Regions from separate parts of the Pseudoalteromonas sp. G5_S1_54_S4 genome, predicted to be linked through region 1. Evidence: predicted binding sites of a transcription regulator. Region 1 holds the regulator's gene; each other region holds the start of a gene.
What was found. The regulator FliA, encoded in region 1, starts transcription of late flagellar genes. The targets are predictions, from matches to a motif close to CTAAAGNTNNNNNNNNNNNNGCCGATA.
Positions count from the first base shown of each region.

Region 2: a site for FliA is predicted at 1,738-1,764, ahead of ACTRWE_RS05405 (DUF4402 domain-containing protein). Genes of this name have one in related genera too.
Region 3: a site for FliA is predicted at 1,175-1,201, ahead of pomA (flagellar motor protein PomA). Genes of this name have one in related genera too.
Region 4: a site for FliA is predicted at 1,227-1,253, ahead of ACTRWE_RS00085 (VC2046/SO_2500 family protein). Genes of this name have one in related genera too.

Region 1 covers NZ_JBQKUL010000027.1:30,213-33,443, reverse strand. Annotated here, with positions in the region: gene ACTRWE_RS11530 (MinD/ParA family ATP-binding protein) at 1-608, shown strand, start outside; gene ACTRWE_RS11525 (RNA polymerase sigma factor FliA) at 635-1,345, shown strand; gene cheY (chemotaxis response regulator CheY) at 1,386-1,769, shown strand; gene ACTRWE_RS11515 (protein phosphatase CheZ) at 1,786-2,559, shown strand; gene ACTRWE_RS11510 (chemotaxis protein CheA) at 2,574-3,231, shown strand, end outside.
Region 2 covers NZ_JBQKUL010000008.1:71,565-74,795, forward strand. Annotated here, with positions in the region: gene ACTRWE_RS05395 (SPOR domain-containing protein) at 157-1,008, shown strand; gene ACTRWE_RS05400 (SPOR domain-containing protein) at 1,079-1,675, shown strand; gene ACTRWE_RS05405 (DUF4402 domain-containing protein) at 1,815-2,441, shown strand; gene ACTRWE_RS05410 (DUF4402 domain-containing protein) at 2,481-2,930, shown strand; gene ACTRWE_RS05415 (fimbrial biogenesis chaperone) at 2,939-3,231, shown strand, end outside.
Region 3 covers NZ_JBQKUL010000020.1:4,751-7,981, reverse strand. Annotated here, with positions in the region: gene ispA ((2E,6E)-farnesyl diphosphate synthase) at 1-706, opposite strand, end outside; gene xseB (exodeoxyribonuclease VII small subunit) at 709-951, opposite strand; gene pomA (flagellar motor protein PomA) at 1,255-2,022, shown strand; gene ACTRWE_RS09395 (flagellar motor protein MotB) at 2,025-2,945, shown strand; gene ACTRWE_RS09390 (hypothetical protein) at 3,093-3,231, shown strand, end outside.
Region 4 covers NZ_JBQKUL010000001.1:16,965-20,195, forward strand. Annotated here, with positions in the region: gene ACTRWE_RS00070 (M48 family metallopeptidase) at 239-931, shown strand; tRNA gene ACTRWE_RS00075 (tRNA-Tyr) at 957-1,041, opposite strand; tRNA gene ACTRWE_RS00080 (tRNA-Tyr) at 1,091-1,175, opposite strand; gene ACTRWE_RS00085 (VC2046/SO_2500 family protein) at 1,288-1,815, shown strand; gene ACTRWE_RS00090 (DUF6172 family protein) at 2,028-2,330, shown strand; gene ACTRWE_RS00095 (YchJ family protein) at 2,398-2,874, opposite strand; gene ACTRWE_RS00100 (SulA-like leucine-rich domain-containing protein) at 2,914-3,231, opposite strand, start outside.

The sequences.
Region 1 (3,231 bases):
GCGAATGTGAACTTGAAGATATTTTAGTTGAAGGCCCTGCAGGTATAAAAATAGTACCTGCAACATCGGGTTCGCAAAGTATGGTTGAGTTATCTCCTTCAGAGCACGCCGGACTTATTCGTGCATTTAGCGAGCTTAACACTGATTTTGATATTTTAATTGTTGATACCGCTGCGGGTATTTCCGATATGGTGCTGAGTTTTTCTCGCGCAGCGCAAGATGTGGTTGTGGTGGTATGTGATGAGCCTACATCAATTACCGATGCTTATGCTTTAATTAAAGTACTTAGCCGTGAGCACGGCGTTTACAAATTTAAAATTGTTGCCAATATGGTGCGTAGCTTACGTGAAGGGCAAGAATTATTTGCTAAACTTTCAAAAGTAACCGACCGATTTTTAGATATATCAATGGAGCTGGTTGCAACGGTTCCTTATGATGAGAATATGCGCAAATCAACGCGTCGCCAAAAAGTGATAGTTGAAGTTTTTCCAGGGTCTCCTGCTGCGATTGCTTTTAAAACACTGGCGACAAAAATTGCTAAGTGGCCAACACCTAGTCAAGCCTCGGGTCACTTAGAGTTTTTCATTGAGAAGTTAGTTAGTAACTAACAATGACAATACCGGTGAATAGAGCTATGGGATATCAGTCAACACAGAATTTAAATATGATTGTTGAAAAGCATGCCTCATTAGTCAAAAAAGTGGCGTGCCATTTAATTGCTCGTTTACCGGCCAGTGTGCAACTAGATGATTTGATCCAATCAGGTATGATTGGCTTAATAGAAGCTTCTAAAAACTTTGACGCAAGCAAGGGCGCAAGTTTTGAAACCTTTGCGGGTATTCGCATTCGTGGTGCAATGATAGATGAAATGCGCCGAGGTGATTGGGTTCCACGTTCAGTTCACAGAAAAAGTCGCTTGGTAGCAGAGACAATAGTTGCCCTTGAAAGCAGTTTAAACCGTGAACCCAAAGATATTGAAGTTGCTGAAAAACTTGAAATTTCGTTAAATGAGTACCATCATATTTTAAACGATGTCAATGTAAGTAAAGTTTTAGGTATTGAAGACCTTGGTATTGACGATGATGTGATTACACCTCATGGTCAAGATTTAGCACTAGACAAACCTTTCAATAATGTTAAAAATGAACGGTTTAATGAGTCTTTACTCAGTGCGATAAAGTCGTTACCGGAAAAAGATGCAATGGTGCTTTCTTTGTACTATAACGATGAAATGAATTTAAAAGAAATTGGGCATATACTCGATGTTAGTGAGTCGCGTGTAAGTCAGATACATGGTCAGGCGATGATTAAGCTTAAAGCAAAGATCAATGACTGGATAAACTAGAAGTAAGTAAATAAAGGTTCAGGCCTCACTGGAGGATGTTTTGGATAAAAACATTAAAATTCTTGTTGTTGATGATTTTTCGACGATGAGACGTATTATTAAAAACCTGTTGCGCGATTTAGGTTTTACCAATGTTCAAGAAGCAGATGACGGGTCAACTGCTTTACCTATGTTGCAAAATCAAGTGTTTGATTTTGTGGTAACAGATTGGAATATGCCAGGCATGCAAGGTATTGATCTTTTAAGGGCAATTCGAGCTGATGAAAAATTAAAGCATATCCCTGTTTTAATGGTTACAGCAGAAGCTAAAAAAGAACAAATAATTGCTGCGGCCCAAGCAGGTGTTAATGGTTATATTGTTAAACCATTTACTGCAGGTACATTGAAGACTAAATTAGAAAAAGTGTTCGAACGCTTAGGTTAATGAGAGGGAGAGGCTTATGTCAGCACCTGCTGCGCCTCAGATTACTTTAGAACAAGCTCGCCAATTAGTGGCTTTTTTAGAAAATGGTGAGCAAGATAAAGCGAATCAGTTAATTTTAGAAACAGCTTCACAAGAGCAATCACAGTTATTTGCTGAGGTGGGTAAGTTAACGCGTCAACTGCACGAAGCTTTAAAAAGCTTTGAATTAGATACGCGATTAACAGACATTACCACTGATGCCATCCCTGATGCTAAAAAACGCCTCAACTATGTTATGGAAATGACAGAAAACGCAGCCAACAAAACGATGGATGCGGTTGAAGCAAGCTTACCTTTAGCGCAAGAAATTGCTGACGAAATAGCTGATATCAAGCCAACATGGGATCGGTTAATGAACCGTGAAATTGAGCTTGGTGAGTTTAAGTCACTTTGCCATAGCATTGATAAGTTTATGAACAGCTCTCATCATAAAACGGATGAGTTACAAATGTTGATGACCAATGTATTGATGGCTCAAGACTATCAAGATTTAACTGGTCAGGTTATTCGTCGTGTTATTGAACTTGTGCGTGAAGTTGAAGAGAGCTTAATCCACTTGTTAACTGCATTTGCGGCGCAAGGTGAGGTTGAGCAAGTACAACCAACTGAACAACCAGAAGAAACAGAAGATTCCATTGTTGCACAAACACTAGCAGGTCCAGAAGGGCCTATTATTGATAAAGAATCGCGTAATGATGTTGTATCTGATCAAGATGAAGTTGATGATCTATTATCAAGTTTGGGCTTCTAATAGGAGAGTACTGCATGAGCTTTGAAGTCGATGAAGATATTTTACAAGACTTTTTAGTAGAGGCCGGAGAAATCCTTGAGCTTTTATCTGAACAGTTAGTAGAACTGGAAAACAACCCAGATGATACTGAACTACTAAACGCAATATTCCGTGGCTTCCATACCGTTAAGGGAGGTGCCGGATTTTTGGCAATGACAGAGCTTGTTGATGCATGTCATGGTGCTGAAAACGTGTTTGATTTATTGCGCCAAGGTGTAAGAACAGTTAACTCTGAATTAATGGATGTGATTTTACAAGCACTTGATACCATTAATGAAATGTTTGCCACAATTAAAAATCGTGACCAGCCAGAGCCTGCAGATCCAGAGTTACTTGCAGTACTTCACAAGCTTGGACAACCACCAACGGCTGAAGAACTCGCCGGCGATTCTGTGGTTGAAGACACAGCCCCTGTTGAAACTCCATCGGTAGAGCCTGAACCTATAGCTGAGCAGCCAAGCAATGATGCGGAAGAAGATCCGTTTGCTTTTGATGAATTATTTAGCGGCCCAGATAGCAGTAGCTCAGACTCTCAGATTGATGAAATAACTGAAGATGAATTCGAAAGCTTACTTGATGAGTTACATGGTAAAGGTCAAGCTCCACAAGAAGAACAGTCCTCATCAAGTGATA
Region 2 (3,231 bases), on a different contig from region 1:
TAATCTTTATGTTAACCCAAGTTGTTTTGTTGTTAACGTGCTTTATTGATTCAATTGAAAATTGACTTAATTGAGCGGTCTAAACTATTGAAAGAGAAACAATCAATGTGTGAATACAGCAAAAAGTATCACCGATATCTATTAGTCGTATTACTGTTGTTATTAAGTACTGGTTGTACGATATCGCCTGATAAAACATCATTAAATGAACAAGTTAAAGATTCACCTGAATATGTAACTATCACTGCACTTGAGCTTGCTCAACTAAAAGATGCCGCCTTGCAATGGCAGCAAGCACGCTCTGGCATAGAGCGGCTATTAAAGTTAGAACGTGAGCTCACATATTTAGTTGATAACCTGGATATTATTAACAGTAAAGCAATAGCGCAATCTAATCAGGCTGTTAGCAATCGTTATGCTCGCTCAGTAATAAACACAAAGGCGCCGCCAAATCTTAGGTATGGTAATAATTACGCAAGCACCTCAGATAAAGTTGAACGACCAAGGCAAAGGTATAGTAATCGCTACGCAAAATCCTCTAAAGGGGACGCTCCATACAATCAGCGACACAGTAGTCGCTATGCTAGCGTGCCTACAAAAATGATTACAGCCCCTTCAAAAAGCTACAGTAAGCGCGCTGTTAGTTTGCCTGTGAAAGCAACGAACTCAATCGTGAAGAAAAAAGTATTCCCTCAAACATCGAAGCTAACAAAAGTGGCAATGGTTGATACCAACAAAAAAGTATTTGCATTGCAGGTTGCGTCACTCGATTCACAAGAGAGTGTTGCTAAAGAATGGAAGCAAATTAACAAAAAAGCAGCGCCTTTGTTTAAGGACAAAATCACGACAAATATTGAAAAAGCAAAGGTTAATAACAAAACCTATTATCGACTAAAATTAGGTGAGTATTTTAACTTTAAAAGTGCAGAGGATGATTGCGAAGTATTTAAATTTTATAAAGTTGACTGTTTTGTGAGTAACTACACTGACGGACCAATCAGGTTATAAAACAGTATTACTTGGCGCTTTTATTGCATAATAGCTTTAGATAGCTAGTCTTTTGTAATGGGTGCCTAAAGTGAAACTTCATTTAATAACATTATTAATACCATTTGCATTAGCTGGTTGCAGCAACCAGCTAATGCCCTCAGATTCACAAAGCGACAAGCTTGTGCGTGAAAAAGATATAAAACCTTACCTAGAGCAATGGGATAACAACAAAGAGCAAATAGCGCGCTTAAGCACCATGGAAGAAGACTTATCGTTATTGATTCAAGCTCTTTCTGCTCAAACAGATATTGATACCGTACCAGAGCCGATGAAAGAGAAGGTAAAACGTGTTGAATATGGCTCTAAGCAACCTTTACAACCCTCATCAGAAACCGCTTTAGCTGATAACACTACCAGTACAAACGAAGCAATGTACGGTGTGCAAATTGGTCGCTATTTAATTTCTAATGGGGCCAAAAGGCAAGTGCAGCGACTAAAAGAGCAATACCCTCAATTAAACAGTATTTTGCAATACCGCATTGATGAGCAACAAAAAGAATCAACTACGTTTTATAGTGTTGTAGCCGGTCCGCTGAAAAATCAACAGCAAGCAGCGCAGTTGTGTTTGTTTTTTTATAAGGTGGGTAATAAATGTACCTTAGCAGCATTTTCAGAGGGAATTTGAGGTTATTTTAACGATTGCTTTTTCATCTAATTAATTTAAATCAAAAATAAAGTAAATATTTTCTAAATTTTTAGTGATTTTGGCCGATACTTAAATTAACCTGAACAAAAGGTTAATAACATATATCTAAGGGAAAACTATGAACAAAATATTTACTAAAGCAGCATTGGCTGCATCAATGGCTGCTCTTTCTTTTGGAGCTGTAGCAGTAGAAAATGTAAGCTTTAACGGCACGGTTACAGTGCAAAATGCATTTACCTTAACAAACGATACGCCTTTAAACTTTGGTACACTGCGTGCTAATGCGGATACTGCTGCAGCCACCGAGGCTACACTTACGTTATCACCAAACTCAACGGCTGCATCGGTTATTGCAAATGGTACTGGTGCAACCATTGCTGAGTTAGTAAAAGGTGAGCCTGCTACGTTTACTGTTTCAGGGGTTTCTGCTTTTGCTTTTTTAACCTTTAATATAGATGATGCTGAGGGCAATATTACCTCGGTAAGCCCTGTACCAACAGGTGCAGCCTTTTTTAAAGTATCTGATCCTAGTATTCGTGTTTTAACTGGTGGTAATGCTAATACAACACTTGACCTTACAGACCTTACTATCCCTGCTGGGCAGCTGCAAGTTGATGGTACAGGGGCTGCAACATTTAGTTTAGGTGCAACTTTAACTACGTCTAATAATACTGATGATACTACAACTTCTGATTATATAGATGGCGATTACAGTGGCACATTTGCGTTAACACTTGAATATTAATTTAGGGTTGCCTACCATCATTTTATGGTAGGCATTTTTATGACTAAATTTTATTTAATAATATGTATAAGCCTTATCGGTAAAGTATATGGTCAAGTTAGTGTTATAGAGCCACTCAGCTTTGGCACTATTGTTGTGGTTAAAAATGCCCCTGACACCTCAGTTACACTGTCTCCCAATGGGTCAATCACAAGTAAAAATATACATATAATGCAAGTTGGGCAACCTGCCGAGCTATTGTTTGAGGGGCTTGCACCTCGGATACAAATTACCGTAAATGACTTTGCAAGCCCTACACAATTTAGAAGAGTAAACGGCGGTAACGAATTTACTTTGTCTAACTTAACTTTTTTACCTGCTACTGTAACAACTAATGCTTATGGTATGGCAACGGTTAAAATAGGCGGGCAATTAACTACTAGCGGTAACGGGTTGCCTTATTTAGACGGTAGTTACAGTGCAATAGTAGAAGTTACCATTGATTATTGAGAATATGAATGAAGGTATTTAAAATTATTGCGTTATTTTTGTGTTTTAACGCATTAGTAACCAGCTATCATGCACATGCAAATTTACTTATTTCACCTACCCGTATAGCGTTTGATGAGCGACAACGAGTTGCCCAGGTTATTGTTATTAACAACAGTAATGAATACAAAACGTATCGCCTTGCGTGGGAAGAAAAAAAAGCCAAACCAGTAGGCGGCTATACAAGGTTAGAAGAGGGTGTAGCTCACCCAGCTGCACTGAGTAATATGGTACGTATGAGCCCTTCGCAGGTACGCTTAGC
Region 3 (3,231 bases), on a different contig from region 1:
TGCCTAAAGTAAGCGTATCACCCTCAACATCTAAAATATCGTCATGAACTTGAAATGCAAGCCCTATAGCGTATCCAAAAGTTGATAAGTTATCTAAAGTTTGTTGGCTTGTATTAGGAGCGCACAGTGCGCCAAGAGTGATCGCACAATTTATTAGCGCACCGGTTTTAAGTTTATGAATGCGTTCTAACTCATCAACAGTAATAACCTTATCGGTTGCTGCAATATCGCGGCCTTGTCCGGCAACCATACCTTGTAACCCCGATGCATGCGCTAGTGCTGCGATCATTTTTAATTGTGCTTCAGTCGAACATTTAAATGTGTGCTTAGCAATAAGTTCAAATGCTAAAGTTTGCAGTGCATCTCCAGCTAAAATCGCTTGTGCTTCACCATATACAATATGACATGTAGGGCGACCACGGCGTAAATCATCATCATCCATAGCGGGTAAGTCGTCATGCACTAATGAATAACTATGAATACATTCAATGGCTGCGGCAAGTACATCTAAATCACGCTTGTCAGCACCGAGTATTTTACCTGTGGTGTACACTAAAAACGGGCGCAGTCTTTTACCACCATTCATTACACTGTAATGTGTGGCTTCTTTTATAGTATTGTCGCTTTCAAGAGGTTGTTCAAAATAAAGGTTGAGCGTATTAGCTACATCATCTTGAGCGAGTTTTATTTGTTCTTTTATGCTCACGATTATTCCATATCGTTATCAAAGTGAGTAAGCGGTGCTTTTTCGTCATTACCCATTAATATCGACACCTTTTGCTCAGCTTGTTGAAGTTTGCCTGAAGATGCGCTCGCAAGTGCAATACCGCGCTCAAATTGCTTTAAAGACTGTTCAAGCGATAAATCACCTTGTTCCATTTCACTGACAATTGTTGTTAACTCTTCTAGTGCTTGTTCGAAACTTAAATTTTCAGGTTTTTTAGTCGCCATCTTTATTTTCAACTTACATAATAAATTTAGACGCCAATTTTAGGGGGAATGCTAAACTAGGTCAAAGAATGATATTGTTTTTTGATAGATAAATGCTGTTGATTGGGTTTTATTGCGTTTCAACGTTATTTTTTAAAATTATTAATTTTGATTAATTAGATTGATTACCTATGTTGATCTAAAATATAACTAATCTTAATTTTACCGTTTATCATAAAAATCACTTAAGTATTTCAGTATCTTGCCGATAAACAATTAATAACAACGCTTGCGAAGAAAAAATATAAAACCTTTGGAGGGAATGTGGATTTAGCAACCATTATTGGGATCCTTGGCGCAATTGGCTTAATTGTCATGTCCATGTTTATGAGTAGTAGCGGTGAAGTCGCTATGTTTTACAATACCCCTTCTGTGGTTATTGTATTTGGTGGTTCCCTTTTTATCGTTTTATCTAATTTTACCATGTCGCAATTTCTTGGCATTGGTAAAGTATGTGCAAAAGCGTTTATGTTTAAAATTGAGCCTCCTGAAGCATTAATCGAAAAAGCGGTAGAATTAGCTGACTCTGCTCGAAAAGGCGGGTTTTTAGCCTTAGAAGAAGCCGAAATCCCAAATCCTTTTATGCGCAAAGGCGTTGATATGCTAGTAGATGGGCATGATGCTGATGTGGTACGTGCAACATTACAAAAAGATATTTCGTTAACCACCACTCGCCATGAAATGGGGGCAACCTTATTTAAATCATTAGGTGATATTGCACCTGCAATGGGGATGATCGGTACGTTGATAGGCTTAGTGGCTATGCTCTCGAACATGGATGACCCCAAAGCTATCGGACCGGCAATGGCGGTTGCGTTGTTAACCACATTATACGGTGCGTTTTTAGCAAACGTTGTAGCCATTCCTATTCAGGTAAAACTTGAACTGCGTAAAGACGAAGAGGCCATGAATCAGCGCTTAATTTTAGATGCAGTATTAGGTATTCAAGACGGGCAAAATCCTAAAGTAATTGAAGGGATCTTGAAAAATTATCTAGCTGAATCAAAACGCGCAGTCAATACTGAGGAATAATTATGTCAGATGAAGAGTGCAAATGCCCACCTCCAGGACTTCCTGCGTGGATGGGAACGTTTGCCGATTTAATGTCATTATTAATGTGCTTTTTCGTACTTTTACTCGCATTTTCTGAAATGGATGTACTTAAATTTAAACAAATTGCAGGCTCAATGAAGTTTGCTTTTGGTGTACAAAATAAAATAGAAGTAAAAGACATTCCAAAAGGGACATCTGTTATTGCTATGGAGTTTACGCCGGGTAAACCTGAGCCAACTCCTATAGAAACCATTCAGCAACAAACGGTTGAAATGACCCAACAAATGCTTGAGTTTCAGGCGGGAGATGAAAGCTCCGCAGGTGGACGTCAAGAGCAACGTGGTGAAAAGCGAGGTGGTGAATCAAGCAGTACCTCAGAGGAAGTTGCTGCAGCTACGGCAGTGTCTGCTGCTGATCAAGAGCAAATAAATGACTTAGTTAAAAAAATTGCGCAACAGCTTGAAAAGCAAATTATTGATGGGGCTATTGAGCTTGAATCTTTAGGGCAGCAAATCATAATTCGTATTAGAGAAAATGGCTCGTTTCCATCGGGGAGTGCATTTTTACAACCACAATTTAAACCTATCATTCAAGATATTGGCCGATTACTTAAAGATGTACCCGGTGAAATTACGGTGTCTGGCCATACGGATGATTTTCAGGTATCCAACGAGCTTTACATTAATAACTGGGATTTATCATCTAAACGCGCAGTTGCGGTAGCGAGTGAATTACAAAAAGTTCCAGGTTTTGATAAAACCAGAATGATGGTGGTAGGACGTGCAGAAACGCGACCTTTAGTACCTAATGATTCCCGCGAAGATCGCAGACGCAATCGTCGTGTAGAAATATCTATTTTACAAGGTAAGGCAAAAGAGTCAGCGCCAATTGATGTAAGATAGAATGACTTGGCTATGTACCTTTTTTAGCATAGAATGCAACATTCTTAACAAATGTAATGGAGCGAATATGTTAACTAAGTATTGTAATATGCCTGGTAACGGTACTGGCGATGACGATGATAAAAAAACGAATTTTACCAAGTAATCATGCCTGATTGGTTTGATAAAATCTTAGAAATTTTAAACAGTAGCTGGGTGCTTATTTTGAGCCCAGCTATTTTTGTTTTTTATTTACGAAAAGATCTCTGTGCTTTAAGGTTTACTTTATTAACGGCTTCTTTTTTTC
Region 4 (3,231 bases), on a different contig from region 1:
TCACATAATAACTCTTAAATTCAGTCTAATATAAAATACAATAATAATCACAAGGTATTGAGTTATAAATTACAAAAGCAACGTAAGTGTTTTAAGCTCTAAACCATACTATTTATTGAGTAGCACTAAATGCATTGTTATTAAAATGGCATTTAGTGGGGATTATTTATAGATCAGCCGTTATGGTACAAGGTAAAATAAAACCCAGTGGTTAATTATAAATAGGCAGCATTCATTGTTGGATTACACTTTAAAGCGAAGTAAGCAAAGAAAAACAGTGGCTATCAAAGTCGCACAACGTGAGCTTACGGTATATGCGCCCCATTTTGTAACGAAAACACAAATTAATGAATGGCTGTTAAGTAAACAGAACTGGATTGATGCTCAGTTACATAAGCAACAAATTCAAGCCGATACACGACAGTTTCCACTCAAAACCCAGAGTATTAAATTATTTAATGAAGCTGTTAATGTGCAATTTGAAAACGCAGCACGCACTCAATGGCAGCAGCACAATGAAAGCCAAACGCTGTTACTGAGTATTTCTTCACGTGTAAAGCATCAAACGCAAATGTATCAAAGTTTGCTAGAGCAGTTTTTGCATGAGAAATTAGAAAGTTATATTGAAATGCGAGTTAACGATTATTGTCAGCTGATGGGTGAAAAGCTACCGAGTAATATTCGTATTCAATTGTATAAACGTCGCTGGGGTAGTTGTAATCGCAGGCGTGAAGTAACCTTCAACTTACACTTGGCAAGTGCACCGACATGGGTCATTGACTACGTGATTGTTCATGAATTAGCACATTTAAAATATTTAAATCACAGCGCTCAATTTTGGCAACGTGTGGAATTATTTTATTCAGATTATAAACAAGCAAGTAACTGGTTAAACAATCATGGTATGAGTTTACAGTGGGTATTTGAATAAAAAGAAATAAGGTAGAGAAGAGAAGTGGTGGAGGGAGCTGGATTCGAACCAGCGAAGGCTGAGCCGTCAGATTTACAGTCTGATCCCTTTGGCCGCTCGGGAACCCCTCCACACTAATTGTTATTGCATTTGGCCCCACTTAACTTAGCCTAAGAAAAGTGGTGGAGGGAGCTGGATTCGAACCAGCGAAGGCTGAGCCGTCAGATTTACAGTCTGATCCCTTTGGCCGCTCGGGAACCCCTCCAATGCAACGCGGCAGATAATAGCAAACTTCTTATTTAAGTAAAGAAAAAAGCTAAAGAAAATTCAAATTTAGCCGATAAATACTTATTAATTAGTTAAATAGGCTAAAGTCTATGCAGATTGGTGATTTGTTAATCACGGAGAGCCAGTTAAAAACGAGGCTTAACGAAAGTGTGCACGAAAACCGCCGAGGCGAGTTTGCACTTTTATTAGCAATGCTCTCTCACGATGCACTCGATTTTAGTGAATTCCACCTACCCAAAAGTGACACTAAGCATTATCAAGCTGATGAAGATGCTCTGCGTAAACAATTTGGCGCAGGTCCAAAGCAGCCATTAGCGCCAGATACCTTTAATATGTTAATTGGTAAAAATAACACAGAGCTTTTAGCAAAAATGGGAAGCGCTGTAGGGATGAGTGATATAAAGTTAACTCAGTGCTTAAAGCCTGAGCCATTTAATATTCGTGATGATAAAAACCACATTCCACTGACTGTCATTGATAACTGTGAATTAGCGGTACGTCGACGAATTAAAAATACCAACACCGAGTTATCAAACCCTCAAATGGATGCGGTGGCATTTTATGATGATTTACAAAATGAAGCTATCCACCAGCCATTACATTTGTTTAGTGCCTAATTATATGTGTTCAATTGCTGCTTTATACATGCCATTTGATTGTAATAAACTGTGTTTATAGTAGTAAGTAACTATTGGTTTTATAGGTGCTTTATTTTAATAACTGATTTAATATAAAAAAAGCATCCAAAATTTAAATGCAATTGCTATAATGGCGCAAATGGTATGACATTAAATGCCATTATCATTAAACCAAGGTAATTAGGAACGTAATGAAGAAAACATTCACGCTGAATCATGAGAAAATCAAATACCCTCGTATGGTTGATGCTGCAAAGCATGAAGTGAAAAAATATTTGAAAAGAGAACGTAATAAAACTTTACCTGTTGATGCCGACTACTGGGCATTCGATTGTAAGTTTGGCAACACGGCTGAAGAAGCCCAAGTGGTTCACGTTGCTGAAATTAACAATCACATCAGTGAAATTGAAAAGCAAGGTTTAACTTCTTTTTACTTAGAGATTTTAGCAAGACCTGCACAGCGTCAAGATTTCGATGAAGATGATGGCGAATAAAACGCTAATTTGCGTTTAGTGTAGTTTTTGAAAATGGGCCTTGTGGCCCATTTTTTGTAGCTGTTATTTATACACTATGACATTTTTTGTATTTTTTATTACTGCCACAAGGGCACGTATCATTGCGTTTTACTTTAATATCGGCAACCGGTGTAATCTCACCATCAAGGTATCGCCATTGTCCATCTTCTTTAATAAACCTTGAATTTTCTGCTAACTGGCAATATAAATCTTGATAAAAGTAGTGAGCTTTAAATGTAACAAATCCTGTTTCATCATTATAACCAGAGTCTAATACGGTTAAGTTTATAAAACGGCAACTATTTGCAAAATCTTTAATTTCTGAAATTGAATTTTCAGCTTGTTTTTCTTTTGCATAACTTTCACGAACAAAAACCGCGTTTTTAACAGCATAAGCACTGTAGCGTGCACGCATAAGTTGCTCTGGTGTGTGTGGCTGTTTGGTTTTTAAATGAAAAGGCTCGCAGCAATCAGCATAAGGTTGCTGACTGCTACAAAAACATAATAGGGCGTTAGAAGTCATGATAAATGTACTGTGTATTAAAACGCTAGTTTATCAAGCTTATTGCGTAAGTGAAATCTCAGGGTGAGCGCTTTTTTTGCTAAAGCAATACAACTTAGTGCGCGTATGGCTCAAGTTTAATGATAACTGCGACAGTTGTTGGTTATTTATTATGTCAGTCCAGGTGATCACCGCGGCAAAATTTCCATTGTGAAGTGCAGAACTTAAAACATACTCTAAATTAACTAAATGCTTTTGACGAATAACCAGCAATTTACTGGTATCAATTGAGCATGAATCAAGTAGCGCTTTGCTCGGTACGTTATCGGGTGCTATTAACAGTGTCCATGCGTTTAGGCTGTTGTATTGGTGTAATAC